Regions from separate parts of the Sphingobium sp. DC-2 genome, predicted to be linked through region 2. Evidence: predicted binding sites of a transcription regulator. Region 2 holds the regulator's gene; the other holds the start of a gene.
What was found. Region 2 encodes LexA, which represses DNA repair genes until DNA is damaged. Its sites were predicted from a motif close to GTTCCNCNCTTGTTCT; they were not measured.
Positions count from the first base shown of each region.

Region 1 (15,041 bases), on a different contig from region 2:
TATGTCTCGCCCAGCTTTCACCCCCTGCCCTTCATCAAGGGACGTATTTTCGGGCGCCTGCCCGAACGCGGCGATATCGTCATCGTTTCGCCGCAGAACCGGCGTGAGGACTATATCAAGCGCGTGATCGGCCTGCCCGGCGACATATTGGAGGTGCGCGGCGGGCAAGTCATCCTGAACGGCGTTCCCGTGCCGCAGAGGGTGCTGAAACCTATCCGCATCCCCGTGGATGGCAATGCGCCCTGTCCGCCGCTGCAATTTCCCGGCGCGCGGGTGGAGGGCCGCGACGGCAAGACCTATTGCCAGTTGCCAGTGCGGCAGGAAACGCTGCCCAACGGCCGCACCTATGTGACGATCGACATGGGGCCAAGCTCGCTCGACTGGTATGGCCCGATCCGGGTGCCACCGCACCATCTTTTCCTGATGGGCGACAATCGCGACAACAGCGCCGACAGCCGCGCGCCGCTGGAGGAAAATGGGCTTGGCGGTCCCGTGCCCTGGGAAGCGATCGGCGGGCGCGCCGAATTCATCACCTTCTCGCTTGACGGCGATTCCAGCTGGAACCCCGCGACCTGGCTTCACGCGTTCCGCAGCGGCCGCGCCGGGAACAGCCTGCGGCCCCGGAGCGTTTCCGCCGCGAAATGATGTCACGATAGGGGGCGTGCTTGAGCGGCAAGCAGAAGGTTCATCTCGAAGCGCCCGGCCCCAGCGAGCTGCGCAGTCCGCTCGTCCAGCATGAAATCACCCGTGCGGGCACCTGGATCGCCATGGCGGTGGCGGTCGCATTGCTTGCCCTGCTGGCTCAGCCGATCATGCTCATACTGGGCGCGCTGGTGCTGGCGACGATGATGGACGGCGGCACGCGGTTGCTGGGCCGGGTCCTGCCGATTCACCGGGGATGGCGGCTGACGATCGTGCTGCTCGCTGCCGTCGCCTTCATCGTCTACACCTTCTACCTGACCGGCGCGAGCCTGGCGGCGCAGGCGCAGGCGATGCGGCTGATCGTGGAGGCGCAGGTCAGCCGCGTGGGCGCATGGCTGCAACAACTTGGCATTTCCACCACGCCCAATGACCTCAAGGGCCTCGCCAGTCAGGCGCTGAGCTCACTCGGCCGCGTCACGGCGGCGGTCGGCACCGTCTTCGGCGCACTGACCAGCGCGGTCATGATGCTGGTGCTGGCGATCTTCATCGCGATCGAACCCAAGCTCTACGAACGCGGCGTCGCCTGGATGCTGCCGATGAACAAGCGCGCGAGCTTCTACAAGGTCGCAGACAAGATGGGCTGGACGCTGCGCCGCCTGATGTTTGGCAGGCTGGTCGGCATGGCGGTGGAAGGCGTAGGCACCTGGCTGCTGCTGTGGGCGGGCGGCGTTCCCATGGCGGGGCTGCTCGGCATATTGACCGGCCTGTTCGCCTTCCTGCCCAATATCGGCGCGATCATTTCGGGCGTGCTCATCATCCTGGTCGGCTTTTCCGCAGGGACCGATGCCGGGCTCTATGCGCTGTTCGTCTACCTGATCGTGCAGTTGATCGACGGCTATCTGATCGTACCCATGGTAGCGAAGCGGGCGACCGACCTTGCGCCCGCGCTGGTGCTGGCAGCGCAGATATTGTTCGGCGCACTGTTCGGCATATTGGGCCTGTTCCTGGCCGATCCCATCATCGCCATGATCAAGGTCTATCTGGAGGAGCGCTCGAAGTCGCTGGATGAGGAAAGCGCCAGCCCCGCCACGCCGCTTCCCCAATGAAAAAGGGCCCGGAGAAGGGCCCTTCATCTTCTTCGATGTCTGCGAGGATCAGCGGCCCGGCAGCGGCGGCGGAGTGGCTCCCTGCTGCATCATCTGCTGCATCTGCATGATTTCCGCCTTCGACTTGAAATCGTGCAGCTCGACATCGAACACCAGCACGGAATTGGCAGGAATGGACCCTGCCGCCTGTTCGCCATAGCCAAGCTGCGGCGGAATCCACAGGCGGTACTTGCCGCCCTTCTTCATCTTTTGCAGGCCTTCGGAAAAGCCCGGAACGACGCCGTCCACCGGCATGGCGGTCTGCGGATTCTCATCGAACACCGTGCCGTCGAGCAACGTGCCCTTATAGCCGACCAGCGCCACGTCCGCCGCCGTCGGGCTCGGCCCGCTGCCTTCTTCCAGCACCTTGAACTGGAGCCCGGATCCGGTGGTGACGACGCCGTCCTCATGCGCATTCTTCGCCAGATAGCTGGCGGGCGAAGGCTCAAGCCCGCGCTGCCCCGCCCATGCAAGGCCAGCGGCCGCAAGCGCCACGGCGGCGACACCGATCCAGAGCCGCGTCAAAGACCCCTTGGCGATGGGGCGAAGGGGAACAGCCGTCGTGGACATGAGCGAACGCCTCGCAGTTGGTGCGGGAAATCAGCAGGAAGGAGCAATCCGGGCACTCCGCCCGGACCGGCTCTTAACGAACGCCGTCGCGCTCGGCGCGCTTGCGTTCCAGCTTGCGGGCGCGACGGACCGCGGCAGCCTTTTCACGGGCGCGCTTTTCCGACGGCTTTTCATAGTGACGGCGCAGCTTCATCTCGCGATACACGCCCTCGCGCTGCAACTTCTTCTTGAGCGCGCGCAGGGCCTGGTCGACATTATTGTCGCGAACGATGATTTGCATAAGCCAGTCAAACTCCAGTCGAAAGCGGGCGGTTCGCCAGGACACAAACCCTTCCCGACGGGCCTACCGAATATAAAAGCCGTGAGTCGCCGCAGGTCGCCCTACGCCGTTGTGGGGCGCGCCCTATCAGCAGAGTCGCGGCATTTCAACCCCAAAGCCTTGGCGTTTGCCGCGATGATGCGCCGCCGGAAGGGCCAACTTGATGCCTGCAATAGCCACTTCTCCCGGAGCAACGCACCTGGGGCACGCAAAATAGTGGCGAGAGGCTGGTAAAACGTAACCTGGATCATGGACAGCGGTCAGACAAGAACATATCAGGAACTCATGGCCGCTCTGTCCGTCCCCCAGAAGCTCGAAATCCTTGCGGATGCTGCAAAATATGATGCGTCCTGCGCGTCTTCGGGTACGAAGAAGCGCGATAGCGCCAGCGGCCGGAAAGGCGGGCTTGGATCGACCGAGGGCATGGGCATCTGCCATGCCTATGCGCCGGACGGGCGCTGCATTTCGCTATTAAAGATCCTGCTTACGAACAGCTGCATCTTCGACTGCCATTATTGCATCAATCGCCGGTCCAGCGACGTGCGGCGCGCGCGCTTCACCGTGCAGGAGGTCGTGGACCTGACGCTGAATTTCTACCGCCGCAACTATATTGAGGGGCTGTTCCTGTCGTCGGGCATCATCCGGTCGTCCGACTATACGATGGAGCAGCTGGTGCAAGTCGCCCGCACGTTGCGGGAGGAGCATGATTTTCGCGGCTATATCCACCTCAAGACCATTCCCGATGCCGACCCGGACCTGTCGCATCAGGCAGGGCTCTACGCCGATCGCCTGTCGATCAACGTCGAACTGCCGACCGCACAGGGCTTGCAGCGGCTAGCGCCCGAAAAGAACGCCAGCCGCATCGAAGGTGCGATGGCGGGGATGCGCAGCGCGATGGAGGATATGGGCGACGCGCGGCGCAAATATCGCAACGCGCCCCGCTTCGCGCCTGCCGGGCAATCGACCCAGATGATCGTAGGCGCTGACGGCGCGGACGACCGGGCGATCATCCGCAGGGCAAGGTCGCTTTACGACCGCCACGCCTTACGCCGCGTCTATTACAGCGCCTTCTCGCCCATTCCCTCCCCCAGCAGCGTGCTTCCGCTCAAAAGGCCGCCGCTGCTGCGCGAGCACCGGCTATACCAGTCCGACTGGATGATGCGCTTTTACGGCTTTTCGGCAGACGATCTGGAGGCGGCGACCGATCCTGACAGCGGCTGCCTTCCGCTCGATATCGACCCGAAGCTCGCCTGGGCCCTGCGGCATCGCGGCATGTTCCCGGTGGACGTGAACCGCGCCCCGCGCGAGGCTCTGCTGCGCGTGCCGGGGCTGGGCGTGAAGGCGGTCGACCGCATCCTCGCAAGCCGGCGGCTGCGGCGGCTGCGGCTGGACGATGTCGCCCGCCTCACCACCTCCATCGCCAAGCTGCGCCCCTTCCTGATCGCCAGCGATTGGCGGCCGGTTCACCTCACCGACCGAATCGACCTAAAGCGCAGCCTTGGCCCTGCGCCCTCGCAATTGGAGCTTTTTGCCTGACAGCGATTTCTCCCGTTGATCGGGGCCGCAATCCATGGTTTTCTGGTCGTGAAGCAGGGGAGAAGCAGTAGCGGTGGCGACGCTGTTTGAAGGTCATGCGGCACAAGGAGCCGGATATGCCAAGCGCATGAGCACGCATCTGGCGGCGGCGCTCGTGATCTTCTGCCTCATGCAGATCTTCATCGTCGCGAAGATGGGCGGTTCGCTCGTCCTGCACCTGGGCATCATAGTCGCGATCGGAGCCTTCGCCATATTCGCGCGCGGCCTTGAACGGCGCTGGGAAGTGCTGGATTTCAGCGCTCTTTCGCGCAGTAGCCTGAACATCCGCTTCCGCCGCGACGTGGCGCAACTCTGGCTCGTCAGCATCGCCAGCGGGCTGCTCTGGATACCCATCGCCATCATCTTCCGTTTCCTGTTCGGCTGACTGCGGACACAAAGACGCCGCCGCTTCGTTGTGCCCTTTGTATGAAGGAGGAGCACGCCATGGCGAACGCCACTATTTTCGACCGCCTGAAAGAAGATCACGACGCCCACCGCCAGCTGTTCGACAAGATGGCTGATGCAAAGGATGAGCATGACCGGCTGCAAAAGCTGTTCGCTCAGTTCAAGGTCGAAGTGACGGCCCATGCTGCGGCCGAGGAAGAGACGCTTTACGCAACGATGCTCGCCCGACCCGATCTGCGCGAAGATGCGCAGCACAGCGTGTCGGAACATAAGGAGATTGACGATTATCTCGAAGAACTGGACGGGCTGGAGTTCAACGGCGACGCCTGGCGGGAAACCTTCGACAAGCTGAAGAAGCGCTATCTCCACCATATCGAGGAAGAGGAGGACGAGATGTTCCCCGACGCCGCCAAGGAACTGACGGCGGAAGAGGAAGCCAAGCTGGCGGAGGTCTTCGCCCGGCGCAAACCCGCCGAGATCAAGCGGGCGGAATCTGCGGAATAAACCGCCATGTATCGCGCAGCGCTGACCGGCCCGGACGATTTCGACGGGTGGCGCGAAGCGGCACGGCGCTTTGCCGCAGGCGGCGTCCCGGCGGCGGAGATAGACTGGCAGGTGGATGGCGGCGAAGCCTCCCTCCTTGCGTTCGACGCCCCGGCGCCGCCTGAACAGGGCGGCGCTTTTTCCGTGCCCCGCGCCTTCCTGGAACTGGCGGAAAGCGCGATCCTGCATCGCGATCCTGAGCGGTTCGCGCTGCTCTACGCCCTGCTGGTGCGGGTGCGCGACATGCCCGCACTGATGGAGGATCGCGCCGATCCGCTTTTGCGCCGGGTGGAGATGCTGGCCAAGGCCGTCCGGCGGGACATGCACAAGATGCGCGCCTTCGTCCGTTTCCGCGAAGTGGAGGATGAAGGCGCGCCACGCTTCGTCGCTTGGTTCGAGCCGGACCATCATATCGTCCGCGCCAATGCCGGTTTCTTCGTCCGCCGATTCGCCTCCATGCGCTGGTCGATCCTGACGCCTGAACTCAGCATCCATTGGGATGGTGAAACCCTGAGCGAAAGCCCCGGCGCGACCCGCGCCGACGCGCCGCAGGGCGACCCCATAGAGGATGTGTGGAAACGCTATTACGCCTCCATCTTCAATCCGGCCCGGCTCAAGCAACGCGCCATGCTGTCGGAAATGCCGCGCAAATATTGGCGCAACCTGCCCGAAGCCGCCCTGATCCCCGATCTGGTGGCTGGAGCCCAGGCAAGGGAAGCAGCCATGATCGCAACGCCACCGAAACCGCCCGCCCGTACCAGCAATGCCGCCGCCGCATGGTCAGCCCTGCGCGATGAGGCGATGGCCTGCACCCGCTGCCCGCTCTATCGCGACGCCACGCAGACCGTCTTTGGCGAAGGGCCGCTGGATGCGCCATTGATGCTGATCGGCGAGCAGCCGGGCGATCAGGAGGATCTGGCAGGCCGTCCCTTCGTAGGTCCGGCAGGCCAGTTGCTCGACCGCGCGCTGGATGAAGCGGAGGTCGACCGCGCCCGCCTCTACGTCACCAATGCCGTCAAGCATTTCAAGCATGAGCGCCGGGGCAAGCGCCGCATCCACCAGACGCCCGAAACCCCGGAGATCCAGGCGTGCCGCTGGTGGCTCGATCAGGAGCTGGACCTGCTGCAACCGCGCATCATCGTCGCGCTGGGGGCGACCGCCGCCCGCGCGCTGCTGGGCAAGGCGGTGACGATCAGCCGCACGCGCGGCGCGCCCATAGCCCTGTCAGGCGGTGCCGAAGGCTGGGTCACCGTCCATCCCAGCTTCCTGTTGCGCGTGCCCGATGAAGCCCGCAAGGCCGAGGAACGAAAGCGCTTCGTCAAGGAATTGCGGGAGATCGGCGCGCGGGTGAAGGCGCTCGCCTGACGTTTTCCGTGGCGTCCGGCTTGACCCGGCGCGTGCGCGCGGCGACATCCGCGGGCAAGCCTGTCGCGCATTCACCGGAAAGCCGCTCATTCATGTCCATCGCCTATCTCAACGGCCAGTTCCTGCCGCTCGCCGATGCCCGCATCTCCGTTCTCGACCGGGGTTTCCTGTTCGCCGACGGCATTTATGAAGTCACGGCGGTGATCGAGGGCAAGCTGATCGACAGCAGGTCGCATCTTGACCGGCTGGGGCGATCCGCCAGTGCGATTGGCCTTCCCGTCCCCCTCATCCCGGACGCGATCGAAGCCGTGCAGAAGGAGCTGGTGGCGCGCAACGGCCTTGAAGAAGGGCTGATCTACCTGCAACTGACGCGCGGGGCCGATGAAGGCCGCGACTTCCTGCCCTCCCTCGATCTCCAGCCTACCCTGGTGATGTTCGTTCAGCCCAAGCGCTTCCTGAACGCGCCATCGGTGAAGACCGGCATCGCCGTCGTCACCACGCCGGACCTCCGCTGGGCGCGCCGCGACATCAAGAGCGTGGGCCTGCTGGCTCAGGCCATGGCGAAACGGATCGCGGCCGATGCGGGCGCGCAGGAAGCCTGGATGGTCGAGGACGGGCAGGTGACGGAAGGCGCGTCGTCCACCGCCTATATCGTTCAGGATGGAGCCATCGTCACGCGCCCCTATTCCCAGGCGGTGCTGGCTGGCTGCACCGGCGCGGCGTTGACCGCGCTGGCCGAGGAAGCAGGTATCGCGGTCATCCATCGCAGCTTCACCGTCGCCGAGGCGCAAGCCGCGCAGGAAGCCTTCATCACCAGCGCCTCAACGCTGTGCCAATCGGTCGTCCGCATCGACGGGCAGATGATCGGCGACGGAAAGCCCGGCCCGATCGCGGCCCGGCTGCGTGACATTTACGTGGATTTCGCGCGCCGAACCGCGATCTGAACCGCTCCGGTCGAAGAAAACATCTCCATTTTGGAGATAAAGGGACCGCTTCGGCCATCGCACCGTTTCGGCAGAAAGCGCCGCCACTTTGGCGTTAACTTCAACGAAGGTGGAAAAGCAGGGCGGCCCGGTGGAGAGAAGGGGCGGAAAGCCTTCCCCGCAGGTCCGAAACGGAGAAGAGAGCAGCGGTCAAATCATCCCATTCCGGTAAGGTCACGAAAAACAGGGGAATTTTATGATGGAAATGGATCGATCCCGGATCGGCTTCGACATTGCGGCAGAGGATGTCTACGGCATGAAGGATCAGCGGCCCGGCCTGCTGATCCTGGCGAACGACATGTTTCTGGAAGATGTGACGGGTCTGGCGGCCGCGGCGAATTTCCGCCTGCTGGACATCGTTCCCATCGATCAGGCCTGCGCCCGGCTCGACATGCAGGTGGGCTGCGATGTGATCCTGTTGTTCTGCCCACAACCATCGGCCACGCTGGAACGGCTGCTGGTTCAGGTGGAAACGCTGGCGGTGCAGAACGATCTGTCCGTCATCCTCGTCAGCGGCATGGACAGCCTTGACCTTGCCTATGCCTGCATGCGCAGCGGCTGCACTCAATTGCTCTGCGCGCCCGACCATGCCGACTTGGCCGCCGCGCTCCTGACCGCTGGCAGGAACGCGCCCCAGCGCGCCGTGCATGAAATCAATCAGGAAAGCGAAGGCGTGCGGCTCCAGCAGTTGAGCGAAGAGGTCAGCCGCCTCGCCCGCACGCTGGAGGCGCTGACCGCCCGGCCGCGCCACGCCATTCCCTCCTTCGCCCTTGGCCCCCGCATCTCTGACCGGGATAGCGACTATATCGGCATGCCCGCGCTGCCGCCGATGGGCGGTCATCAGGAACCGGCGGACGAACCGGCGCTCACCGCCACGCAAGTGCGCGACCTGCTGCGCGCCCGGCGTCTGCGGGAGGAGTTCCTGCCCGGCGACCTGTTCGCCGATCCCGCCTGGGACATGCTGCTCGACCTGCTGGCGGCGCGGCTGGAGCAGGAGCGCGTGTCCGTGTCCAGCCTGTGCATCGCATCGTCCGTTCCGCCGACGACGGCGCTGCGATGGATACGCACCCTTACGGAAAAAGGCATCGTCCACCGGCAGGCAGACCCGCATGACGGCCGCCGCGTCTTCATCGCCCTTTCCGACAGCAGTTTCGAAGCGCTCAGCCGCTGGTTCGCGGCCAGCCGCCGCTTCCTGTGCGCATAAAGGGGAGCGATGGAACAAGGCTTGACCGGCGCGCCGATTGCCCTAGATAGACGCGCTCCGGCCCGCTGACAGGCAGAGGCTCCGGGCGATTAGCTCAGTTGGTAGAGCGTCTCGTTTACACCGAGAATGTCGGCGGTTCGAGCCCGTCATCGCCCACCATCCTTCCCTGATCCACTTTCGACCGATCCCACAATAGCCCCTCCCGCCATCGTCCCCGCCGCGCTATGATGGGCGGCGCGGCGCGCAACAGGTGCGCGTTTTGGGGGAGGACCGCGCCATGCCGGTGCCAAGGTCCGTCGAATATCGGGAGGCAAAGCCTATCATGTCCCTGACTGTCCTTTTCGGCAGCGCGATCGTGACGGTCCTGCTGCTCCTTTCACCTCTGTCCTTCTCCGCCAAATCCGATTGCAGCGGCTGGACTCCTCCTGCAAAGGCGGTCGCGGCCGAACCTGCCTTGCCCTGCCCCGGTCCGCCGATGATGATGCCGATGTGACCTGTCAGGCGGCATATTGCGAGGCCGCCGCGCGGCTGCTAATCGGCTGATCCATGATCCAGCCGCCTGAAATCATTCGAGTCACCAAGCCGCGCGTTTCCTGCGACGGATCGGGTGACATCCCCGCCGCCCTTGGCCACCCGCGCATTTTCCTGGAAATCGACGAGCATGGCTATGTCGATTGCGGCTATTGCGATCGCCGTTTCGTCCTGATCGGCGGCCCGGCCGACACGCCGGAAGTCGCGGGACTGCCCGATATTTCATCCGGCGCCAGCCTCTGACCGGGCAGCGCCCGCGATTTTGATTGGGCTTGCGCCTTGCCGCGCCTATATCGGGCGGCATGACCGAAATTGCTTCCCAATTCACCGATGCGCGCGGCCTCCTCTATCGTCCGGGGCTGCTTGACCCGGACGGCGCGCGGCGCCTGACGGCCGATGCGCTGCGCCAGTGCGACGACGGCGAACTCTATCTGCAATATAGCGCCAGCGAGAGCTTCGGCTTCGATGATGGCCGGTTGAAGACCGCCGACTATTCCACCGATGCCGGCTTTGGCCTGCGCGGCGTGTCTGGCGAGATGACCGGCTTTGCCCATGCCAACGACATCAGCGAGGCGGCGATCCGCCGTGCCGCCGAAACACTGACCCTGCTCGACCCGGCCAAGGGCCGGCCCGCCCCGCCGCCGCAGCGGACGAATCGCCATCTCTACACGGACGTCAATCCGCTGGAGATCGTGCCCTTCGCCGAAAAGGTGACGCTATGCGCCGCTATCGACGCCGCCGCCCGCGCCCGCGACCCGCGCGTCGCGCAGGTGTCGGTCAGCCTGTCGGGCAGCTGGTCGGTGGTGGAGATTGTGCGCGCGGACGGCTTCACCGCGACCGACATCCGCCCGCTCGTGCGCCTCAACGTGTCCGTCATCCTGGAGGAAAATGGCCGCAGAGAAACCGGCGTGTTCGGCATTGGCGGGCGCTACCTCTATGATCAGGTGATGGACCCCGCCGTCTGGAACAAGGCGATCGACGAAGCGCTGGCGCAAGCGCGGGTCAATCTTGGCTCGGTCGCCGCGCCAGCGGGCGAGATGACGGTGTTGCTCGGTCCCGGCTGGCCCGGCGTCATGGTGCATGAAGCGATCGGCCACGGGCTGGAGGGCGATTTCAACCGCAAGGGCACCAGCGCCTTTTCCGGGCGAGTCGGCCAACGCGTCGCCGCGCCCGGCGTGACGGTGGTCGATGACGGATCGATCATGGACCGGCGCGGTTCGCTGTCGATCGATGACGAAGGCACGCCGACCAGGGAAAATGTGCTGATCGAGGACGGCATCCTCAAAGGCTATATGCAGGACCGTCTGAATGCTCGTCTGATGGGCGTGGAGCCGACCGGCAACGGCCGCCGCGAAAGCTATGCCCACGCTCCCATGCCCCGCATGACCAACACCTTCATCAAGGGCGGGCAGGATGATCCGGCAGAGCTGCTGTCGCGGATGAAGTCCGGCATCTTCGCCAAGAGCTTCGGCGGGGGACAGGTTGACATCGTGTCGGGCAAGTTCGTCTTTTCCTGCACCGAAGCCTATAAGGTCGAGAATGGCAGGCTGGGCGATCCCATCAAGGGCGCGACGCTGATCGGCGACGGGCCGACCGCGCTGACCAAGGTGGTGGGCATCGGCAATGACTGGGCGCTCGATCACGGCGTTGGCATGTGCGGCAAGGGCGGGCAGAGCGTTCCTGCCGGGGTGGGTCAGCCGACCCTGCTGATCGAAGGGCTGACGGTCGGCGGAACGGCGACCTGAGGCGGCAGCGCCATGGATGGAGGAACCAGGCGGCCTCACCCGTCTTTCTTCCTGCATGAACATGCTTACCGACAGCCATGATGCTGTGACCGCCGATTGGGCGGCATCGCTGCTCGATTTCTGGTTCAACCAGGTCGGTGAGCAGGGATGGTGGCGGCACGACCCCGCGCTTGACCGCCGCTGCGCCGCTCGCTTCGGCTCCCTGTGGGAGGAAAAGCAGGCGCTTGCGTCCGAGGAGTTTCTGGAACGGGCGGACGATGCGCTGGCGGCGGTGATCCTGTTCGACCAGCTCCCTCGCAATATGTTTCGCGGGACGGCCAAGGCTTATGCCACCGATCCGCTGGCCCGAGATATCGCGCGCGGGGCCATCGCCCACGGCTATGACATCCAGATTGGCGGGGCTGGCCGCCTCTTTTTCTACATGCCCTTCCAACATAGTGAGGATGCGGAGGACCAAGCGCTTTCGCTCACCTTGTTCGAAGGAGCAGGGGATGAAAAGTCGCTCGATTTCGCCAGGCAGCATCATGCGGTCATAGAGCGGTTCGGCCGCTTCCCCCACCGCAACGCTGCCCTGGGGCGGGAGACTTTGCCTGAGGAACAGGACGTGGTCCGCAAGGGCAGCGGCTGGTAGTCTCCGCCCTGCCCGTTTTTTAGGCAGCATCCCGCCGCTGCCCATTTTTTTGGCGCGCCGCGCCTTTGCCCCTGGGCCGAAGCCCGCATTAAAGCGGTTTTGACAAATTGGCACGGCTCTTGCTGGAATGTCGCCGCACACCATTAACAGGGGGCGACATGAAACTTGTCATGGCTATCATCAAGCCGTTCAAGCTTGACGATGTCCGCGAGGCACTCTCCTCGCTCGGCATCGCCGGTATGACGGTGAGCGAGGTGAAGGGCTTCGGCCGCCAGAAGGGGCAAACTGAAATCTACCGGGGCGCCGAATATTCCACGAACATGGTTCCGAAAATCAAGATCGAGGTCGTGTGCGATGACGATCTCGCACCGCGTGTAGTGGAAGCGACGCAGGCCGCCGCCAATTCCGGCGCGATCGGCGACGGCAAGATCTTCGTCCTCGATGTCGGCCAGGCTGTGCGCATCCGTACCGGCGAAACCGGCGAAACCGCGCTGTAAGAAGGGGGGAATAATGACCTTTTCCAAGAAGTTTTGCGGCGTGATGGGGGCGGCTGGCCTGTCCCTCTTCGCCGCGCTGCCCGCCTGGGCACAGGGAGCGGCGGCGGCCGCCGCGCCAACGCCGGACAAGGGCGATACCGCCTGGATGATGACGGCCACCGTGCTGGTGCTGGCCATGATCCTGCCCGGCCTCGCCCTCTTCTACGGCGGTCTGGTGCGCACCAAGAACATGCTGTCGGTCATGACGCAGATCGGTGCCGTGACCTGCCTCGCGATGCTGATCTGGGTGATGTATGGCTACAGCCTGGCCTTTGCGGGTCCCAGCAATGGCTTTATCTCCGACCTGTCGAAGGCCTTCCTGAAGGGCATCACGCCTGATTCGACGGCGGCGACGTTCACCGATGGCGTCGTCATTCCCGAATATGTGTTCGTCAGCTTCCAGATGACCTTCGCGGCCATTACCATGTCGCTGGTGCTGGGTTCGGTGGTCGAGCGCATCAAATTCTCGGCCGTCATGGTGTTCGCCATCGTCTGGCTGACCATCGTCTATTTCCCGATCGCACACATGGTATGGGCGGCGGGCGGCCTGTTCTTCGAAATGGGCGCTCTGGACTTCGCTGGCGGCACCGTGGTGCACATCAACGCTGGCGTGTCGGCGCTGGTCGCCTGCCTCATCCTGGGCAAGCGCATGGGCTTCCCCAAGGAACCGATGCCGCCGCACTCGCTGACGCTGACGGGCGTGGGCACTGGCCTGCTGTGGGTCGGCTGGTTCGGCTTCAACGCCGGTTCGGCGCTGGAAGCCAATGGTTCTGCGGCCCTGGCGATGATCAACACCTTCGTCGCTACCGCTGCGGGCGGCCTGTTCTGGATGATCGCGGAGCGCATCAACGGCCACAAGGGTTCGGCTCTGGGCTTCTGCTCGGGCATCATCGCTGGCCTCGTCGCCGTCACGCCCGCCGCTGGCAATTCCGGCCCGTTCGGCGCCATCGTCCTGGGCGCGGTCGCTTCGGTCATCTGCTTCTACACTGTCACCGTCCTCAAGCCCAAGCTCGGCTATGACGACTCGCTCGACGCCTTCGGCATCCACGGCATCGGCGGCATGATCGGCGCGATCGGCACCGGCATCGTCTACTCGCCTTCGCTCGGCGGCCCCGGCGGCGCTGACTTCGCGATGGGCAGCCAGCTCGTCACGCAGATCCTGGCCACCGTCACCACCATCGTCTGGGCCTCGATCGGCACGGCGATCGCGATCTTCGTCGCCAAGGCAGTGACCGGCCTGCGCGTCAGCCGCGAAGTCGAACTGGAAGGCCTCGACCTCGGGGAACATGGCGAGCGCGCCTACAACCCCTGATCAGCATTCGGCAGGGCGGGCCGGGACCGGTACGAAAGTATCGGTCCTTTTTTTTTGCTTATGCCCTCGGCCGCGTCCAGAGGTGCGCCGGGCGCGGTGCGGAGGCGGGCCAGCGGCGCGCGCGGCCCGCGACCTGTAGTCCGGCGCGCAGCACCCAGCCCAGCTTATCGCTTTTCGGCGTCACAACCCGATCGTCCCAGGCCCGATCGCCGCGCCGGGCGACTTCGCGGGCGATATCGCCATAGATGCCCGCCGCCGCAAGCACGGCCCAGGCGGCGCGAGGCGGCAAGGCGCCGGTGCCATGCCGCGCGCTCGCCTCATAATCCGCCGCCATTGCCGACAGGCGGCGCGCCAATATGGTGAGCCGCGAACGGTAGACAGGTTCCATATGCCCGCCTAGCGGGATATCCATCTCCGCCAGCCATTGCTGCGGCAGATAGCAGCGCCCCGCAGCCGCATCCTCACCTATGTCGCGGGCGATGTTGGCGAGCTGGAACGCCAGCCCCAAGTCGCATGCCCGGTCCAGCGTCGCCTCATCCTGCGGGTCCACCCCCATCAGCACCGCCATCATGCAGCCGACCGCTCCGGCGACATGGTAGCAGTAGCGCAGCATGTCCGCCTCACTGAGCGGACGCCACTCCTGCGCGTCGAGCGCAAAGCCTTCGATCAGGTCGTGCGCATAGCGATTGGGAATGGCGCATTCGCGCATTACCAGGCCAAAGCCGTCAAAGGCCGGGTCGCCGGTGGGCTCGCCCCGCAGCGCCGCGTCGGTCAGCGCTCGCATCGCGGCGAGACGCGCCTCTCCATCCGTCACGCCTTGCATCGTGCCGCCATGATCCTGCCCGTCGGCGATGTCGTCGCACTTGCGGCACCAGGCGTAGAGCAGCCAGGCGCGTTCCCGCGTCTGCCGGTCGAACAGCTTCGACGCCATGGCGAAGGATTTGGAACCGCGCGCGATGCTGTCCCGCGCAAAGGCGACGAGCGCCGGGCGATCTAGCGGCTGAAGTAGATTGCTGTCAGTCACCGCAGAGCCATGCCCGCGCCCGCTCCGCCCCGCAAGCCGTACCGAACGGTTATAGATTGTCCGCCTTCATTGCGAATATCGGCTGGTGCGGATGATAGCTGGCCATCCGGTCGAGCAGCAGATCGAGATTGCCGTCATGAAGCAGAATGCCCGCATGCTGCGGCCGGATGAAGCCAGCGTCGATCATCTGGCGGTTGAACGCAATCAACTGGTCGTAGAAACCCGCGATATTGAGCAGTCCGACCGGCTTGGCATGATAGCCAAGCTGCGCCCAGCTGATCGCTTCCCAAAGCTCGTCCATGGTGCCGACGCCGCCGGGCAGGGTCAGGAAGCCGTCGGACAGGTCGGTGAAAAGCTGCTTGCGCTGATGCATGGTCTGGACGACGTGCAGCTCCGTGCAGCCGCGATGCGCCACCTCCGCCCCGACAAGGGCTTGCGGGATGACGCCGATCACCTCTCCGCCCGCCGCCAGCGCCGCATCCGCGACCGCGCCCATCAGGCCCAGCCGCCC
Region 1 is NZ_JNAC01000067.1:71,490-86,530, forward strand. Features, by position in the region: gene lepB (signal peptidase I) at 1-645, shown strand, start outside; gene ET21_RS0115315 (AI-2E family transporter) at 666-1,748, shown strand; gene ET21_RS0115320 (FKBP-type peptidyl-prolyl cis-trans isomerase) at 1,797-2,357, opposite strand; gene rpsU (30S ribosomal protein S21) at 2,431-2,637, opposite strand; gene ET21_RS0115330 (putative DNA modification/repair radical SAM protein) at 2,962-4,212, shown strand; gene ET21_RS0115335 (hypothetical protein) at 4,340-4,636, shown strand; gene ET21_RS0115340 (hemerythrin domain-containing protein) at 4,696-5,160, shown strand; gene ET21_RS0115345 (UdgX family uracil-DNA binding protein) at 5,167-6,564, shown strand; gene ET21_RS0115350 (D-amino-acid transaminase) at 6,657-7,508, shown strand; gene ET21_RS0115355 (winged helix DNA-binding protein) at 7,753-8,751, shown strand; tRNA gene ET21_RS0115360 (tRNA-Val) at 8,835-8,910, shown strand; gene ET21_RS28210 (hypothetical protein) at 9,074-9,244, shown strand; gene ET21_RS0115370 (zinc-finger domain-containing protein) at 9,298-9,525, shown strand; gene tldD (metalloprotease TldD) at 9,585-11,027, shown strand; gene ET21_RS0115380 (DUF924 family protein) at 11,083-11,658, shown strand; gene ET21_RS0115385 (P-II family nitrogen regulator) at 11,817-12,155, shown strand; gene ET21_RS0115390 (ammonium transporter) at 12,169-13,506, shown strand; gene ET21_RS0115395 (phytoene/squalene synthase family protein) at 13,565-14,464, opposite strand; gene ET21_RS0115400 (TIGR00730 family Rossman fold protein) at 14,580-15,041, opposite strand, start outside.
Region 1: the regulator LexA is predicted to act here: its motif matches at 2,944-2,959, upstream of ET21_RS0115330 (putative DNA modification/repair radical SAM protein).

Region 2 (15,041 bases):
GACGCTCGAATCGAGCGCCACCAGCAGGGTTTCGGCGGAGCTGATCAGCTTTTCGGCGGTGACACCGCCCGCTGCCAGCGAACTGTCGATCCTCTGCGTTTCCGCTGTCAGGCGGGTCAGCGCTTCGGTCAGCCGCTCATTGCGCGACAAGGCGGCGTCTTCCAGCGCGGCGAAACGCGCCTGGGCGCTGTCGACCGCTTCGCCCAGGGTGGCGTGCAGCCCCGCGACAAGCGTCCGCTGCCCATCGACCAGATCGTTGATCTGGTGAAGCCTGCTTTCGATCTCGCCCATATGGTCGGCAAGACCGGACACGGTTTCGTTGCTGATGCTGTCGATGCTGGCGCGCGAGCGGGTGATAAGGGCGTCGACCGCTTCGGCTTGCCGGGCGAGGCCGTGATCCGTGGCGGCCATGCCTTCTTTCGCCCGCGCCAGGGCGGCGTCCATCCGGTGGCGGAACTCCGCCTCGATCGCTTCGGCATCCCTGGCAAGGGCGGCGGTAGCGTTCTGGCTGGTGGCGGAGATGCCCGCCTGCGCGGTTTCGACGAGGGATCGCAGCGCGCCTGCCTGGGCGGTGAGATCCTGATCCGCGCTGGCCATGATGCCGCGGGCATGGGCGAGGGAGGCTTCCAGCCGCTGCCGGACGTCAGCCTCCGCCGCTTCCAGCTGGTCCGTGAGGATCGCGGCAACGGACTGGGTCGTTGCAGACAGATTGTCCCTGGTCCGCCCCATCAGGCTGTCGAGCATGGCGGATTTCTGTTCCAGATCCTGCCAGCCTTCCTCCATCGCCTTGCGCGCGCTCTGGGCCGTGGCGTCGATGCGGCCGGACGCGACATCGGCGAGGCCATTGACTTCCTCGCTGGCGGAACGGGTCGCTTCCCGCAGTTGGGTGAGCTGGGTGGACAGGCTCTTGGTAGCCGAAAGCGTTCGTGCCCGCGTATCGTCCGACAGTTCGCCAATGGCGTGCAGGCGCGCTTCGAGCGTGTCGATTCGCTCGGCAAGCGCGTGGCCATTGTCGCTGATCTGGGCGGCCATGCGGGTGGCGCGTTCCTCAAGGTCCGGCATGGACGCGATCAGGGCATCCATCCGCGCCGCCAGCGCAGCGCCCGCCCGTTCCGCCGCTTCCGCCTTTTCCGTCGTGCTGTTCGCGCGGCTGGCGATCAGTTCGGCGGAGGCTTCCATATTGCTGCTGGCGGCCGCGCCATAGCTGTCGAGCAGTTCCGCCTGATCATGCATGTTCTGCCGCGCGCTCGCCAATTGGGCATTGATCCGCGCAAGCCGCAGTTCCAGCATTTCCGTTTCGGTGCGCAGCGCGCGCGCGCTGTTCAGGTAGCGGCGCGACTCGGCCCGGCTGTTGCGGGTCATCAGCAGGTAGCAGAGGCCAAGCAGTACGATGGGGACCAGGATCGCCGCCACGATGCCCGGCCATGCGGCGGGACCGGCACGCCATTGTCCCGTGCTGATGGTCGCCCAGCCGGCAAAGCCAAGCCATGCCGCGCCAAGCACCGCGAAGGCCATGGCCGTCCGCCGCGCCGCGCGCTCATCCCTGGCGATGGCTTCGCTTTCCGCCTCCAGATCCTGGAGGGCCTGCTTCGATTGCAGATCATCCTCCGCCTGCGACTCATTGGTGGTCGCTATGCTCTTGTTGCGCCAAAATTCGACGATTGTGCTGCCCCCGGTCATGCACCCATCCTAACAGCTTTTCAGCGCAACAAAATGCCCCGTTACCAAAACTTAACGCAAGCCCGATAGCGTTGACCCCATGTCCTATGATCCTGGCGCCCTGGATGCCGCACTTGCCGCAGCGGTCGGCGAAGATATCGCGCTAATCGCCGATCTGCGCGTGGCGTTCATGGAGAGCGCCGAGCGGCAGCTGGACCTGCTCCGCCGCGCCCGTTGCGACGCGAACTGGGAATTGGCGGCGTGGCGGCTCAAGGGGCTGGCAGCGAGCTTCGGCCTCACCAGCCTGATGGCGATCGCGGATGAGGCGGCCAGCAGCGCGCCAGGCGACCCGCGCGTCCTGCGGCAGATGCGCATGACGCTGGACCGGCTTCGCAACGGCTGACGCGCGGCGCTTGCGCGGACGGCTTCTCCTTGCGAAAAGGCGGGCCTCACAAGCACGGGTCGGTTCCATCGCAGCATGACATTTGCGGCCATTCTCAGCGCCAGCCGGGCATCCGGCGATTCCAGCGGAGCACTGCGCGCGAGCCTGCATTTCGCCGGGCAGACGCTGGTGGAATATCAGGCGCGGCAGGCGGCGCGGGCGGGGGCGGACAGGATCATGATCCTGGTCAGCGTGATAACGCCCGCCCTGTCGCAGGCCGTGGACCGGTTGAGCGCCGACGGCATTCCCGTTGCTCTGGTACGCGACATGGTGTCGATGGTGCGGGATGCCCCGCGCGACACGGACGTCCTGCTGGTCGCTGACGGCGTCGTCGTCGCGCAAAGCCATTTCGATGCCATGGCCGAGCGGGAGGGCAATGCCCTGCTGGTAACTGACGACAGCCGCGCCAGCGCGCCGTTCGAGCGCATCGATGCCGGGCAGCGCTGGGCAGGGCTGGCGCGGGTCAGCCCCGATCTGCTGTTCGGGACGCTGGACATGATCGGCGATTGGGACCTGTCGCTGACCCTGGTCCGCGCGGCGGTGCAGAGCGGCGCGCGGAGGGTAACCGTGCCGCAGGACGACCTGCTGACCGGGCGCGTGGCGCTCGTCGAAACGCAGGCGGAGGCGGACGTCGCCGCACAGACCGTCATGTCCTCCGGTTCCCGCGCCACATATGTGCGGGGATTGGCCGAACATTATCTGCTGGCACCGCTGGCGCGTCTGGCAAGCCCGGCGCTGATGCGAACGCAGGTTCCCGCGATGCAGGTCCGAATAGCGGGAATGGCTCTTGGCGCAATCGCGCTGGTGCCGATTGAACTGCTGTGGCCCGCGACCGGCTTCTTCCTTCTGCTGCTGGCATTGCTGATCGCGGAGATTGCTGACCGGCTGGATGAACTGGCGTTGCGATTGCCGCCATCGGGATGGGCCGCATTCGTCGTTCCCTTCTTCGCCGTGGGTGGTATTTCGCTTGCCGGAGCAGGCGTGCTGGCGACATGCCTCGCTCTGCTGCTTGCGATCGTGCAGGTCGCCGACCGCTGGCGCAGGACCGGCGCGGCACGGCCATGGATGATCTTCACGCCCGCCAGCGCCCTGCTGCTTTTACTGCTGACCACATGGGTAGGTGCATTTTCGCTGGGCTATGAAGTGTCGATGCTGTGCGTGATCGCGTCCGTGGGCACCATCATCCTGCTGAAACGCGACTGAAAAATTTTCCTGCTTAGGGTTTAGTGCATTTTAAGGACGCGTGGCTATGCTGCCCGGCATGAGCGCCTTTTCGTTCCCTTCCGGTACGATGGTGGCGGACAGCTGGCCCATGGCGCGAGTCATGGCGGGCATGTCCGCTGTTCCCGTCGGCCATGCCATTGATCTGGCGTTTTTCTTTCCCGAAACGGAGCGGGACCGGCATGATGCCCTGATGGCGGAGACGCGGCGGCATCTGGGCGGGTGCCTGACCGGGATCGAAGCGGCGTTGCGAATCGCGTTGCGCGACCGGCCTGCCATCGCGGCTTTGGCCGGACAGCAGCGGGCTATGCTGTGCTGGCCGATGGTATGCGCCCAGCCCACATTGTTGAGCCCGGCGCTGCTCGCCCATATGCAGATGCGAGCGGGCGTAACGCTGATGCTGCGGCAATTCGGTCAGCCGGATGGGGAGTTTGAAGAGGCGGAGGCCGACGCGTTGCTGGCCAATGACGATCCGGCGATTGGAGAGACGCTGGCGGCGCTGGCGGTGGCGGAAGGCCGGTGGCTGGCGATCGGCGCGGAGGATGAACCGATGCTGGCGGACTTGCCGGCCGAGCATTTCGCCGAGCTGCTGTGGACGGCTGCGGCCTGCATGACGGCGGTGGTGCAGCGGAGCGGGATGGACGGCGCCGAAACGGCTCTGCCCATGTTCGAACAGGCTGGCCGGGCGCTGCTGGCGGCGCATGACGAAGCCAGGGGGCCGATCGCGATCGCCGCGCGCCTCGTGCGTCAGTTGGGCGAGCGGGCCGACGCGCCGGATCTTCTGGGTGCGGCTTTGGGGCAGCGGCGCTTCCTGCTGTTCGCCGCCCTTGCCGCCCGGCGTTTGCGCATGGATTGCGCCCAGGTGGCCGACATCATGGTGCTGGGCCCGGTGAACGAACTGGCGGCGCTGTGCCGGTCCCTTGGCGGATCGGATGCGGACTACAGGCATCTGCTGCTTGCCTTGCGGCCGGTGCGCCCGTCCCTCACAGATGCGGCGATCATCGGGGAAGCGGATCGTTACCAGGCGCTGACCGAAGCACAGGCGGACGCGGCCGTCAGCACGATGCGCGCTCCGGTTGCGCTGCGGGCGAAGCTGGATCATCTGCGCCGGGTCGCTTTCTGATGCATATGTCCGCGCACCCGGCCGTCGTGCGTGCGATGGTGGCGGCCAACGGCCTGCTGCTGAGCGCGGACCCGCCGCTATTGCAATTGCAGCGGGAGGCGGGGGCGGATGTTGGCGCCGTGCTCGCCATTCCGCAACTTGCGGCAATGGTGCGGCTGGCCTTGCGGCTTGGCGTCACCGTGTCGCGGCCCGTCACGGCCGCTGCCGAACGCGGCGACATCGATATGTGGGTGCGCGCCAAGCCGGAGGCGGACGGCGTGCAGATCGCCGTCATCGAATGGAGCGAGCGCCCGGCAGCGATCATGCCGGTCGATAATGTGCGGCGAGAGGCGGATATCGCCGCCGTCGCGGAAGGGTGGACGTGGCAGATCGATACGCAGTTGCGATTTCAGATGGTGCTGGAAGGGGCGGGGCAGGAGAGCGTTCTTCCTGAGACTCAGCCCGCGCCGGGCAGCCGCTTCACCAGCTATTTCCAGCTTCAACCGGGGGAAGAAGGCGACCTTGCCATCCTGCGTGGTTTCGCGCAGCGGCGGGCGTTCCGCGATCAGATCGCCACGCTGGTGGCGGAACCGGACCGGCGGTTCAGCCTGTCGGGCTTTCCCATGTTCGACATTTCCGGGCAGCTGCTGGGATATAGGGGGAAGGCTTTCCCCGTGGATCGCGCCATCCTTTCGCCGCATGTGCCGCCCGCGCCCGGCGTCATCATCTATCCGGCGGAATTCGGGCGGAGGCTCGACCGGTCGCTGCGCCAGCCGCTTGGCCGGATCATCGCCAATGCCGATTCGATCAGTGCTCAGGTCGATGGGCCCTTGCGCCCGGATTATGCCGGTTATGCCAGCGACATTGCGGCGGCCGGGCGGCACCTGATGGCGTTGATTGACGACCTTGCGGACCTGCAAGCGATCGACCGGCTGGATTTCACTGTCGCGACGGAGGATGTGGACCTGGCCGATATCGGCAGGCGAGCCTCCGGGCTGTTTGTCGTCAAGGCGCTTGACCGGCAGATCCGGCTGGTGCCTCCGGGTCCTGACCAGTCAGCGGTCGCCACGGGAGAATTCCGCCGCGCCTTGCAGATACTGATGAACCTGGTCGGCAACGCGGTCCGATACAGCCCGGATGGGTCGGAAGTGCACATCGAAACGGGCGTGCAGGACGGGCGCGCATGGATCGCCGTGCTGGACCAGGGCACTGGCGTGCCGCAGGACAGCCGCGAACGCATCTTCAACAAGTTTGAGCGGCTGGGGCGCAGCGATCCAGGCGGCAGCGGCCTTGGCCTTTATATCTCGCGAAGGCTGGCGCGAGCGATGGGCGGCGATATCGAAGTCGATGAAGCGCCCGGCGGAGGAGCCCGCTTCACTCTCTTCCTTCCCATAAGTAGCTGAACGCAAAAACGGCGCCCGAAGGCGCCGTTTTCCTTTCCATCAGTCCTGCGCCGTTCACCGCTGGCTGACAGGCACATAGTCCCGCTGTGCCGGGCCGGTGTAGAGCTGGCGCGGACGGCCGATCTTCTGCGCTGGGTCAGAGATCATTTCGTTCCACTGCGCAACCCAGCCGACGGTGCGGGCGAGAGCAAAGAGCACCGTGAACATCTCGGTCGGGAAGCCGATGGCCGACAGGATCACGCCCGAATAGAAGTCGACATTCGGGTAGAGCTTCTTTTCGATGAAATAGGGATCGTTGAGGGCGATCTGCTCCAGTTCCTTGGCAACGTCGAAGACCGGATCGTTGACGCCCAGCTTTTCCAGCACGTCCTTCGCCGTCTTCTGCATGACCGTCGCGCGCGGGTCGTAATTTTTGTAGACGCGGTGGCCAAAGCCCATCAGGCGGAACGGATCGTCCTTGTTCTTCGCGCGGGCGATATATTCCGGGATACGATCGACGGTGCCGATCTCGCGCAGCATGTTGAGCGCGGCTTCATTCGCGCCGCCATGCGCCGGGCCCCACAGGCAGGCGATCCCCGCCGCGATGCAGGCGAAGGGGTTGGCGCCCGACGAACCGGCCAGCCGGACGGTCGAGGTCGACGCATTCTGCTCATGATCGGCATGGAGGATGAAGATCTTGTCCATCGCGTCCACGATCACCGGATCGGGTTCATATTCCTCCGCCGGGACCGAGAAGGTCATGCGCAGGAAATTAGCGGTGTAGCTGAGGTCGTTGCGCGGATAGACGAAGGGCTGGCCCACCGAATATTTATATGCCATCGCCGCGATGGTCGGCATCTTGGCGATCAGGCGGTGGCTCGCGATCTTGCGCTGCTCCGGGTCATTGATGTCGGTCGAATCATGGTAGAAAGCCGACAGCGCGCCGACTACGCCGCACATGATCGCCATCGGGTGCGCATCCCGGCGGAAACCGCGGTAGAAGGTGGTCAGCTGCTCATGCACCATGGTGTGGCGCGTGATGGTGCGGGTGAAGTCTTCCAGCTCGGCCTTGGACGGCAGTTCGCCGTTCAGCAGCAGGTAGCTGACTTCCATGAAGCTTGACTGTTCGGCGAGCTGGTCGATCGGATAGCCGCGATGCAGCAGGATGCCGGCGTCACCGTCGATATAGGTCAACCCCGAATCGCAGCTCGCCGTCGATGTGAAGCCCGGATCATAGGTGAACATGCCCGTATTGGCGTACAGCTTGCGAACGTCAATGACCTTGGGCCCGACCGTGCCACTCAAGATGCCATATTCCTTGGCATCGCCTCCAACGGTCAAGGTGGCATTGTTTTCCGACATCATGTTCTCCTCAATTGCCACGGCTGGCCGATGCGTGCCCGGCATCGTTCAGCCGTTTCAAGCTCTCCACTTTTCCCAGCAGGAAAAGGACATCAAAAATGCCCGGCGAAACCGTGCGACCGGTCAGCGCCGCACGCAGAGGCTGGGCGACCTTGCCCAGTCCCAAGCCGGCTTCCTCTGCCACGCGGCGTGTCGCCTCTTCGATCGCTTCGACCGTCCAGGTCTGGACGGAGCCAAGAGCGTCGGCTGTCTTGCCCAGCAGCTCGCGCGCCGATTCGTCTAGCAGAGCGAGAGCCTTGTCGTCAAAATCCAGCGGGCAATTTTTGAACAGGAACTCTGCTCCCTCGGCAATTTCGTTAAGCGTCTTTGCACGGGGCTTGAGGGACGGCATGGCTTGGGCCAGCAATTCAGCGGCATTTGCCGGCAATTGGGCGAGGCCCAGCCGTGCCGCTATGTGGGGCGCCGTCAGCGCCGCCAGACGCGCGTCGTCCGCCTCACGCAGATAATGGGCGTTCAGATTTTCCAGCTTCTTGATATCGAAGCGCGAGGGCGAACGGCCGACGCCGGAAATGTCGAACAGTTCGATGGCGCGCTCACGGGAGATGATCTCCTCATCCCCATGGCCCCAGCCCAGCCGCAGCAGATAGTTGAGCACGGCTTCCGGCAGCATGCCCATTTCGTCGCGATAGGCATCCACGCCCAGCGCGCCATGCCGTTTCGACAGCTTCGCTCCGTCCGATCCATGGATCAGCGGGATATGGGCGTAAACCGGCTCTTCCCAGCCCATGGCCTTGATGATGCCAAGCTGGCGGAAGGCATTGTTGAGATGATCATCGCCCCGGATCACGTGGGTCACGCCCATGTCATGGTCATCGACCACGACAGCCAGCATATAAGTGGGCGTGCCGTCGGAACGGAGCAGGATCATGTCGTCCAGTTCCGCATTCTGCACGACGACGCGGCCCTGGACCGCGTCCTCGATCACGGTTTCGCCTTCGCGCGGAGCTTTCAACCGAATGACATAGGGGGCTCCCGCGGGCGCTTCCGCAGGGTCGCGGTCACGCCAGCGGCCATCGTAGCGCATCGGCTGCCTGGCGGCGCGCTGCTGTTCGCGCAGTTCCGCCAGTTCTTCCGGCGTTGCATAACAGCGATAGGCGTCACCCTGCGCCAATAGCTGGTTCGCGACCTCTGCATGGCGGGCCGACCGTTCGAACTGGAATATAGCGGGTTCGTCGCCCGTCAGGCCAAGCCATTCCAGACCATCGAAAATCGCGGCCACGGCCTCTTCGGTCGAGCGGGCGCGATCCGTATCTTCGATGCGCAGCAGGAACTTGCCGCCATGATGCCGGGCGAACAACCAGTTGAAGAGGGCGGTGCGCGCGCCGCCGATATGCAGGAAGCCCGTGGGAGACGGCGCGAAACGGGTCACGACCTGCTTGTTCAAACCCGTTGCACTCACCGCGAAATTCCCTGACATGCGCCTTGCTCATTCATGAACGCGACGCCCCCTAGCATGGCTTTTGAGCCACGACAAACCTCCGTTGGCGGGAACATCCGGCAGGTGGGCGAGAGGCTTTTCGCCATCGTGGAGGGAGCGCTGGAGGAGGAGCGCGAGCAGCTTGCGCTATGGGTCCCGGTCGCCATCGGCATGGGCATCGTTGCCTGGTTCCTTTTGCCCAACCGGTTGGAATGGCTTGGTTTCTGCTGTTTTTCGCTGGCCATGGCGACCGGTGGCATGCTGTTGCCAGCGGGTGGACGCGCGCGGCAGGCCATCGTGCTGGGCGGAATATTGGCATGCGCGGGATGCGTGCTGGTCTGGGGAAAAGCGATGGCCTGGGGCACGCCACCGCTGCCGCGTGCCGTCTTCATGGAGGTGACTGGCGAGGTTCGAAGCGTCAGCGCGATTCCGGCTCAGCAGATGAGTCGCATGTTGGTCCGCCCCATCGATGCGCCCACATTGCCGCGGCGGATCCGGGTGAACATAGCGCAAAAGGATGTGCCCGAAGGATTGGGGGAGGGGGCTATCGTCCGCTTTCGCGCGCGGCTGATGCCGCCTGCGCCGCCCAGCCTGCCGGGTGGATATGATTTTGCCCGGCGCGCCTATTTTCAGGGCATCGGCGCTACGGGACGGGCGCTGAAGCCGGTGAAGGTGCTCCGGCCTTCCACCAGTGCGCCGCCACTTCGCGCGCGCCTCTTCGCCCACATCGCAGAGCGTGTGGACGGGCCGGGCGCTGGTATCGCTGCTGCGCTTGCGACCGGGGATCAGGGGGCGATCGCGGAGGAGGATGCCGAGGCGATGCGCAGGAGCGGGCTTGCGCATCTTCTGTCCATCAGTGGCCTGCATGTTACCGCGTTGATCGGGGCTGTGATCTTCCTGTTGATGCGCGTCATGGCGCTGAGCCGCCGTGTCGCGCTTGATTGGCCCCTGATGCTGATCGCGGCTGCGGGCGGCGCGCTGGCTGGTATCGGTTACACGCTTTTGACCGGGGCGGAAGTGCCTACGGTACGGTCGTGCGTGGCCGCCTTGCTGGTGCTGGGCGGGCTGGCGCTTGGGCGGGATGCCATCACGTTGCGGCTGGTCGCGGCGGGCGCTGTGGTGGTGCTGATATTCTGGCCGGAGGCTCTGGTGGGACCGAGCTTCCAGATGAGCTTCGCGGCTGTGATCGCGCTGGTCGCATTGAGCGAGCATCCCGGCTTCCGCGCCTTTGCCGCTGCACGCGACGAACATTGGTCGCGGCGAGTGGGGCGAAGCCTGGGCGCCATGCTGCTGACCGGCTTTGCCGTTGAGCTGGTGCTCGCGCCGATCGCGCTATTGCATTTTCACAAGGCGGGGATGCTGGGCGCTTTCGCCAATCTGCTGGCGATCCCGCTGACGACTTTCGTGGTGATGCCGCTGGAGGCGATGGCGTTGCTGCTCGACATCGGGGGGCTAGGCGCTCCCTTCTGGTGGCTCACGGCACGATCGCTCGATCTGCTGCTGGTCATTGCCCATGGTGTGTCGGTAAGTCCCTGGGCCGTGATGATGACGCCGACCCTGCCCATAGGGGTTTTCGCTGCGGTGATACTGGGTGGATTATGGTGCCTTTTGTGGCGCAGCTGGTGGCGCTGGGCAGGGCTCATTCCCATAGCGGCTGGAGTGGCCGTCATGTCCATGGCATCGCCGCCCGACATATTGGTCACCAGCGATGGCCGCCATGTCGCGGTACGCGCGTTGACAGGAGGCATGGCATTGTTGCGGGCGGGTGCAGGAGACTATGTCCGCGACATGATAGCGGAAAGCGCTGGCTTCGACGGCGAGATGAGCGCGCTGGCGGACTTGCCCGAAGCACGCTGCTCCGATGATCTCTGCGCGGTTCGGCTGGCTGTGAACGGCCGCGCATGGCGATTGCTGCTGACGCGCAGTGATATGCTGATCGATAAGGCTGCGCTGCAAGATGACTGCGCCAGCGCGGACATTGTTGTTTCCGACCGCCGCCTGCCGCCCTGGTGCCGCCCGCGCTGGCTGAAAGCGGACCGGCGCTTGCTCTGGCGGACAGGCGGGCTGGCTATCGACCTGAACCAGGGCAGGATAAGCGGGACGAAAATAGCGAGTGATGCCCATCCATGGATCGTCCCTGCGGTCAGGAACCGGAAGGCCCGTTCCGGCAATCAGTTGTAGCGCCGTAGCAGCCCCGCCAGCTTGCCCTGGATACGCACCTGCCGCGGATCATAGACCTGAGGCTTATAGGCTGCGTTGGCGGGATCGAGCCGAACCCTTGACCCGTCGCGATGGAAATATTTAAGCGTCGCCTCGCTCTCATCGATCAGCGCCACAACGATCTGCCCCTCGCGCGCGACTTCGGTGCGCTGGATCAGGGCATAGTCGCCATCCAATATGCCCGCTTCCACCATGGAGTCACCGGAAACCTCCAGCGCATAATGGTCGCCAGCGCCCAGCAGGGCAGCTGGCACGGAGAGCATATTCTGCCCTTCAAGCGCTTCGATCGGCACGCCTGCCGCGATCCGGCCGTGGAGCGGGATGTCGATGACGTCATTGGCGGCAATCGGCGCTTTGGCGGTCAGTTGCGGCTTGGCAGGCGCTGCCTTGGGCGCTCGGTGCATTGCCTCGGGAAGTTTCAGCACCTCAAGCGCGCGGGCGCGGTTCGGCAGGCGGCGGATGAAGCCCCGTTCCTCAAGCGCGTTGATCAGCCTGTGGATGCCGGATTTCGATCGCAGATCGAGCGCTTCCTTCATCTCCTCGAAAGAGGGGGATACCCCGCCTTCCTCCAGCCGGTTTTGTATGAAGCTCAGCAATTCCTGTTGCTTCGGCGTCAGCATGCCTGCTTGTCCTCCATGGAACGGATGGAGAACGCATAGGAAACGGAAAGTGGCAAGTCAAGCGGTTAACCGCTCACCGTAACAAACGGAACGGAGCGGTGCGCCAGCCGTTTCATGGCAGCCTTTTTACAAGGCGTGAATAGGAGAGTGAGATGGCGAACCAGAACAATCAGGGCGGTGATCAGCGCCGCCAGCAAGGCGGCGACCGTTCGAGCCAAGGCGGCCGTCAGCAGCAGCAAGAGAACCGCCAGGGCCAGATGGGCCAGGAGCGTGGCAAGGACAAGGGCGGCCAGGGCAAGCAACAGCGCTGAGCCTATAGCTGGCCTATGAAGAAGGGGTCGCATATGCGGCCCCTTTTTTTTCACGTGAGCGGCAGGATGGTCACGGTCTCCCCGGCGTCCGCCGCAGGTGAGCGCGCGGGCCGGACGATCAGGCAGTCGGCCTGTGCGAGGGCGCAGGTGGCGGCGCTGTCCTGCGACGTCACGGAAACCACGCCATTGCCGCTGCGACAGGCGCGCAGATAATCGTCGCGCTCTCCCGTGGCGGGGAGTGGCGCGGCGAGGGTTGCCGTCGATGCGGGTGGGAAGGGGGCAGCGGCGCCCGCCATATGCCTGACCAGTGGCAGCAGGAATAGATAAGCCGTGACGAAGGCCGAAACGGGATTGCCCGGCAGTCCCAGGAACACGGCGTCGCCCAAATGGCCCGCCATCAGCGGCTTGCCGGGACGCATGCGGATTTTCCAGAAGTCGAGGCTTCCGCCAGCCTTGGCGAAGGCGGGGCGGACGAGGTCGTGATCGCCGACCGATGCGCCGCCGGTGGAGACGATGATGTCGGCCTTGGCGGCTTGCTCCAGCGCTCCGGTCATCGCGTCGAGATTGTCGGGGACGATGCCGAGGTCGGTGACGTCGCAAGCAAGCCCGCCCAGCATGGCGGCGAGCATGGGAGCGTTGGACGAAGGCAGGCTGCCCGGCGGGACCGGCGCGCCGGGCGGGACCAGTTCATTGCCGGTCGACAGCAGTGCGATGCGGGGCCTGCCGCCGACGGAGAGCGCGCCATGGCCGCCCAGCACCGCGAGCGCGATCTGAGCAGCCCCTAAACCAGCGCCAGCGCCCAGCAGGCGCTGCCCGGCCTGAAAGTCGGAAGCGGCCGGGCGCACATTGCGGCCCTTGGCAAGGGGCGCGCATGCCGGGCTGAGCGCGCCATGTTCAACTGCCGCATCCTCCTGTATGAGGACGGTGTCTGCACCTTCGGGAAGCGGAGCGCCGGTGAAGATGCGGCAGCATTCGCCTGGCGCGAGGGGAGCGGGAACAGCGCCGCCTGCCGTGCTTTCGCCCGCGATCCACCAGGGGCCGGGCCATTCGGCGGCGCGGATGGCGTAGCCGTCCATGGCCGAAAGGTCAGCCCAGGGCTGGCTGCGCAGCGCTAAGACATCTTCGGCGAGCCAGCGGCCCGCGCACTGGGCGATCGGCAGGCGTTCGGCGGGAAGCTGCCGGGCCAGCGTGAGCAGGCGGGCTTGAGCCTCCGCGACCGGCAGCAGGGTCATGGCGCGCGCCAGTCGCCGGACTTGCCGCCGGTCTTGGCGAGCAGCCGGACGCCATCTATGACCATCGCCTTGTCGATCGCCTTGGCCATGTCGTAAATGGTCAGCAAGGCGGTGGAGGCCGCCGTGAGCGCTTCCATTTCCACCCCGGTCTGGCCTGCCGTCCTTGCGGTCGCCTTCACGATGACGCCCTGCGCCTCCAGTTGGAAGTCGATGACAACGGATGTCAGGGGGATCGGATGGCAGAGCGGAATGAGGTCCGCGGTGCGCTTGGCTGCCATGATCCCGGCCACGCGGGCGACGGCCAGGACGTCGCCCTTCTTGACGAGGCCCTGGGCGATGGCTGACGCGGCATCTTCCTTCATGGTGATGCGGCCGGTGGCGACTGCTTCGCGCGCGGTGACGGGCTTCGCCGAAACATCGACCATCCGGGCCGATCCGTCTTCGTCCAGATGGGTAAGGCCGTTCATGCGCCGGTGAGCAGCGCGCGGGTCGCCGCCTCGACATCGGCCTGCCGCATCAGCGATTCGCCGACCAGGAAGCAGCGCACGCCGTGGTCCGCCATCGCAGCCAGATCGGCATGGCTGCCTAGCCCGCTTTCCGCGACGAAAGTGCAGCCTTCGGGCGCCTGGCCGACCAGTTCATAGGTGCGGGCGAAATCGACGCTGAAATCGCGCAGGTCGCGATTGTTGACGCCGATGAGGCGGGAGCGCAGCTTCATGGCGCGCTCCAGCTCCTGCGCGTCATGCACCTCCACCAGCGCGTCCATGCCGAGGCCGAGCGCGGCATCCTCTATTTCCGCCATCTGCCCGTCATCCAGCGCGGCGGCGATGATGAGGATGGCGTCCGCGCCCAGCGCCCTGCTTTCCAGCACCTGCCACGGGTCCACCATGAAGTCCTTGCGCAGCACCGGCAGGGCGCAGGCGGCGCGCGCGGCGATCAGATAATCGTCATGCCCCTGAAAATAAGGCTCGTCGGTAAGGACTGAGAGGCAGGCGGCGCCACCGGCGGCGTAGGCGCGGGCATGGGCGGGGGGATCGAAATCGGCGCGGATGAGGCCCTTGGACGGGCTGGCCTTCTTCACTTCCGCGATGAGGCCGAAGCCGGTGCGCGAGGCGTCGTCCAGCGCTTTGCGGAAGCCGCGCGGCGGCGTCTGTCCGGCGGCGCGGTCTTGCAGGCTGGCGACGCTGGTTGCCGCCTTGCGCCGGGCGACCTCCTCCCGCTTCGCATCGCAGATCTCGATCAGCTTGTTCGTCATTGATAGGCAATCCAGCAATTGAGCAGGGCGTTGGCAAGCCCGCGGTCGATCGTTTCGGCGGCTTCCTCCACCCCTTCGCGGAAGCCGGGCACGGCGTCCGCCACGACAAGGGCGGCGGCGGCGTTCAACAGCACGGCGTCGCGATAGGGCCCCGCTTCCCCTTGCAGCAGTTTCCGCAGCGCGGCGGCGTTATAGGCCGGGTCGCCGCCCCGGATCGCGTCCACGGGATGGGTGGACAGGCCAAGTTCGGCGGCGCTCAAGCGGTGCATCGCGACGAGGCTGTGGCCCTTCACCTCCGCCATGTCGTTGCCGCCCGCCAGCGAAAGCTCGTCCAGCCCTTCGTCGCCGGAGATGATCATGGCGCGGTCGACGCCCAGATCGGCCAGGGCTTCGGCATAGATGGGCACATAAGCGGGGCGGGCGATGCCGACGAGCTGGCGGCGGACCCTGGCGGGGTTGGCGAGCGGACCCATCAGGTTGAAGATGGTGCGTTCGCCGATCGCCTTGCGGATGGGGCCGAGCCGTTTGAGCGCCGGGTGATAATTTTGCGCGAACAGGAAGCAGATGCCAAGGTCGGCCAAAGTGGCTTCGGCGGTCTGCGCCGCGCGGTCGAGATCAAGGCCGAGCGCTTCCAGAGTGTCGGCCGCGCCTGCCTTTGACGAGGCGGCGCGATTGCCATGCTTGGCGACCGGAACGCCAGCGGCGGCGACCACCAGGCTGACGGCGGTCGACACGTTCAGCGTATGATGCCCGTCGCC
Region 2 is NZ_JNAC01000024.1:52,184-67,224, forward strand. Features, by position in the region: gene ET21_RS0103315 (hypothetical protein) at 1-1,680, opposite strand, end outside; gene ET21_RS0103320 (Hpt domain-containing protein) at 1,760-2,062, shown strand; gene ET21_RS0103325 (hypothetical protein) at 2,138-3,304, shown strand; gene ET21_RS0103330 (DUF2336 domain-containing protein) at 3,351-4,445, shown strand; gene ET21_RS0103335 (sensor histidine kinase KdpD) at 4,445-5,827, shown strand; gene ET21_RS0103340 (citrate synthase) at 5,882-7,168, opposite strand; gene gltX (glutamate--tRNA ligase) at 7,179-8,645, opposite strand; gene ET21_RS0103350 (ComEC/Rec2 family competence protein) at 8,682-10,826, shown strand; gene lexA (transcriptional repressor LexA) at 10,817-11,485, opposite strand; gene ET21_RS28135 (hypothetical protein) at 11,638-11,796, shown strand; gene glp (gephyrin-like molybdotransferase Glp) at 11,847-13,028, opposite strand; gene moaC (cyclic pyranopterin monophosphate synthase MoaC) at 13,025-13,495, opposite strand; gene trpC (indole-3-glycerol phosphate synthase TrpC) at 13,492-14,283, opposite strand; gene trpD (anthranilate phosphoribosyltransferase) at 14,280-15,041, opposite strand, start outside.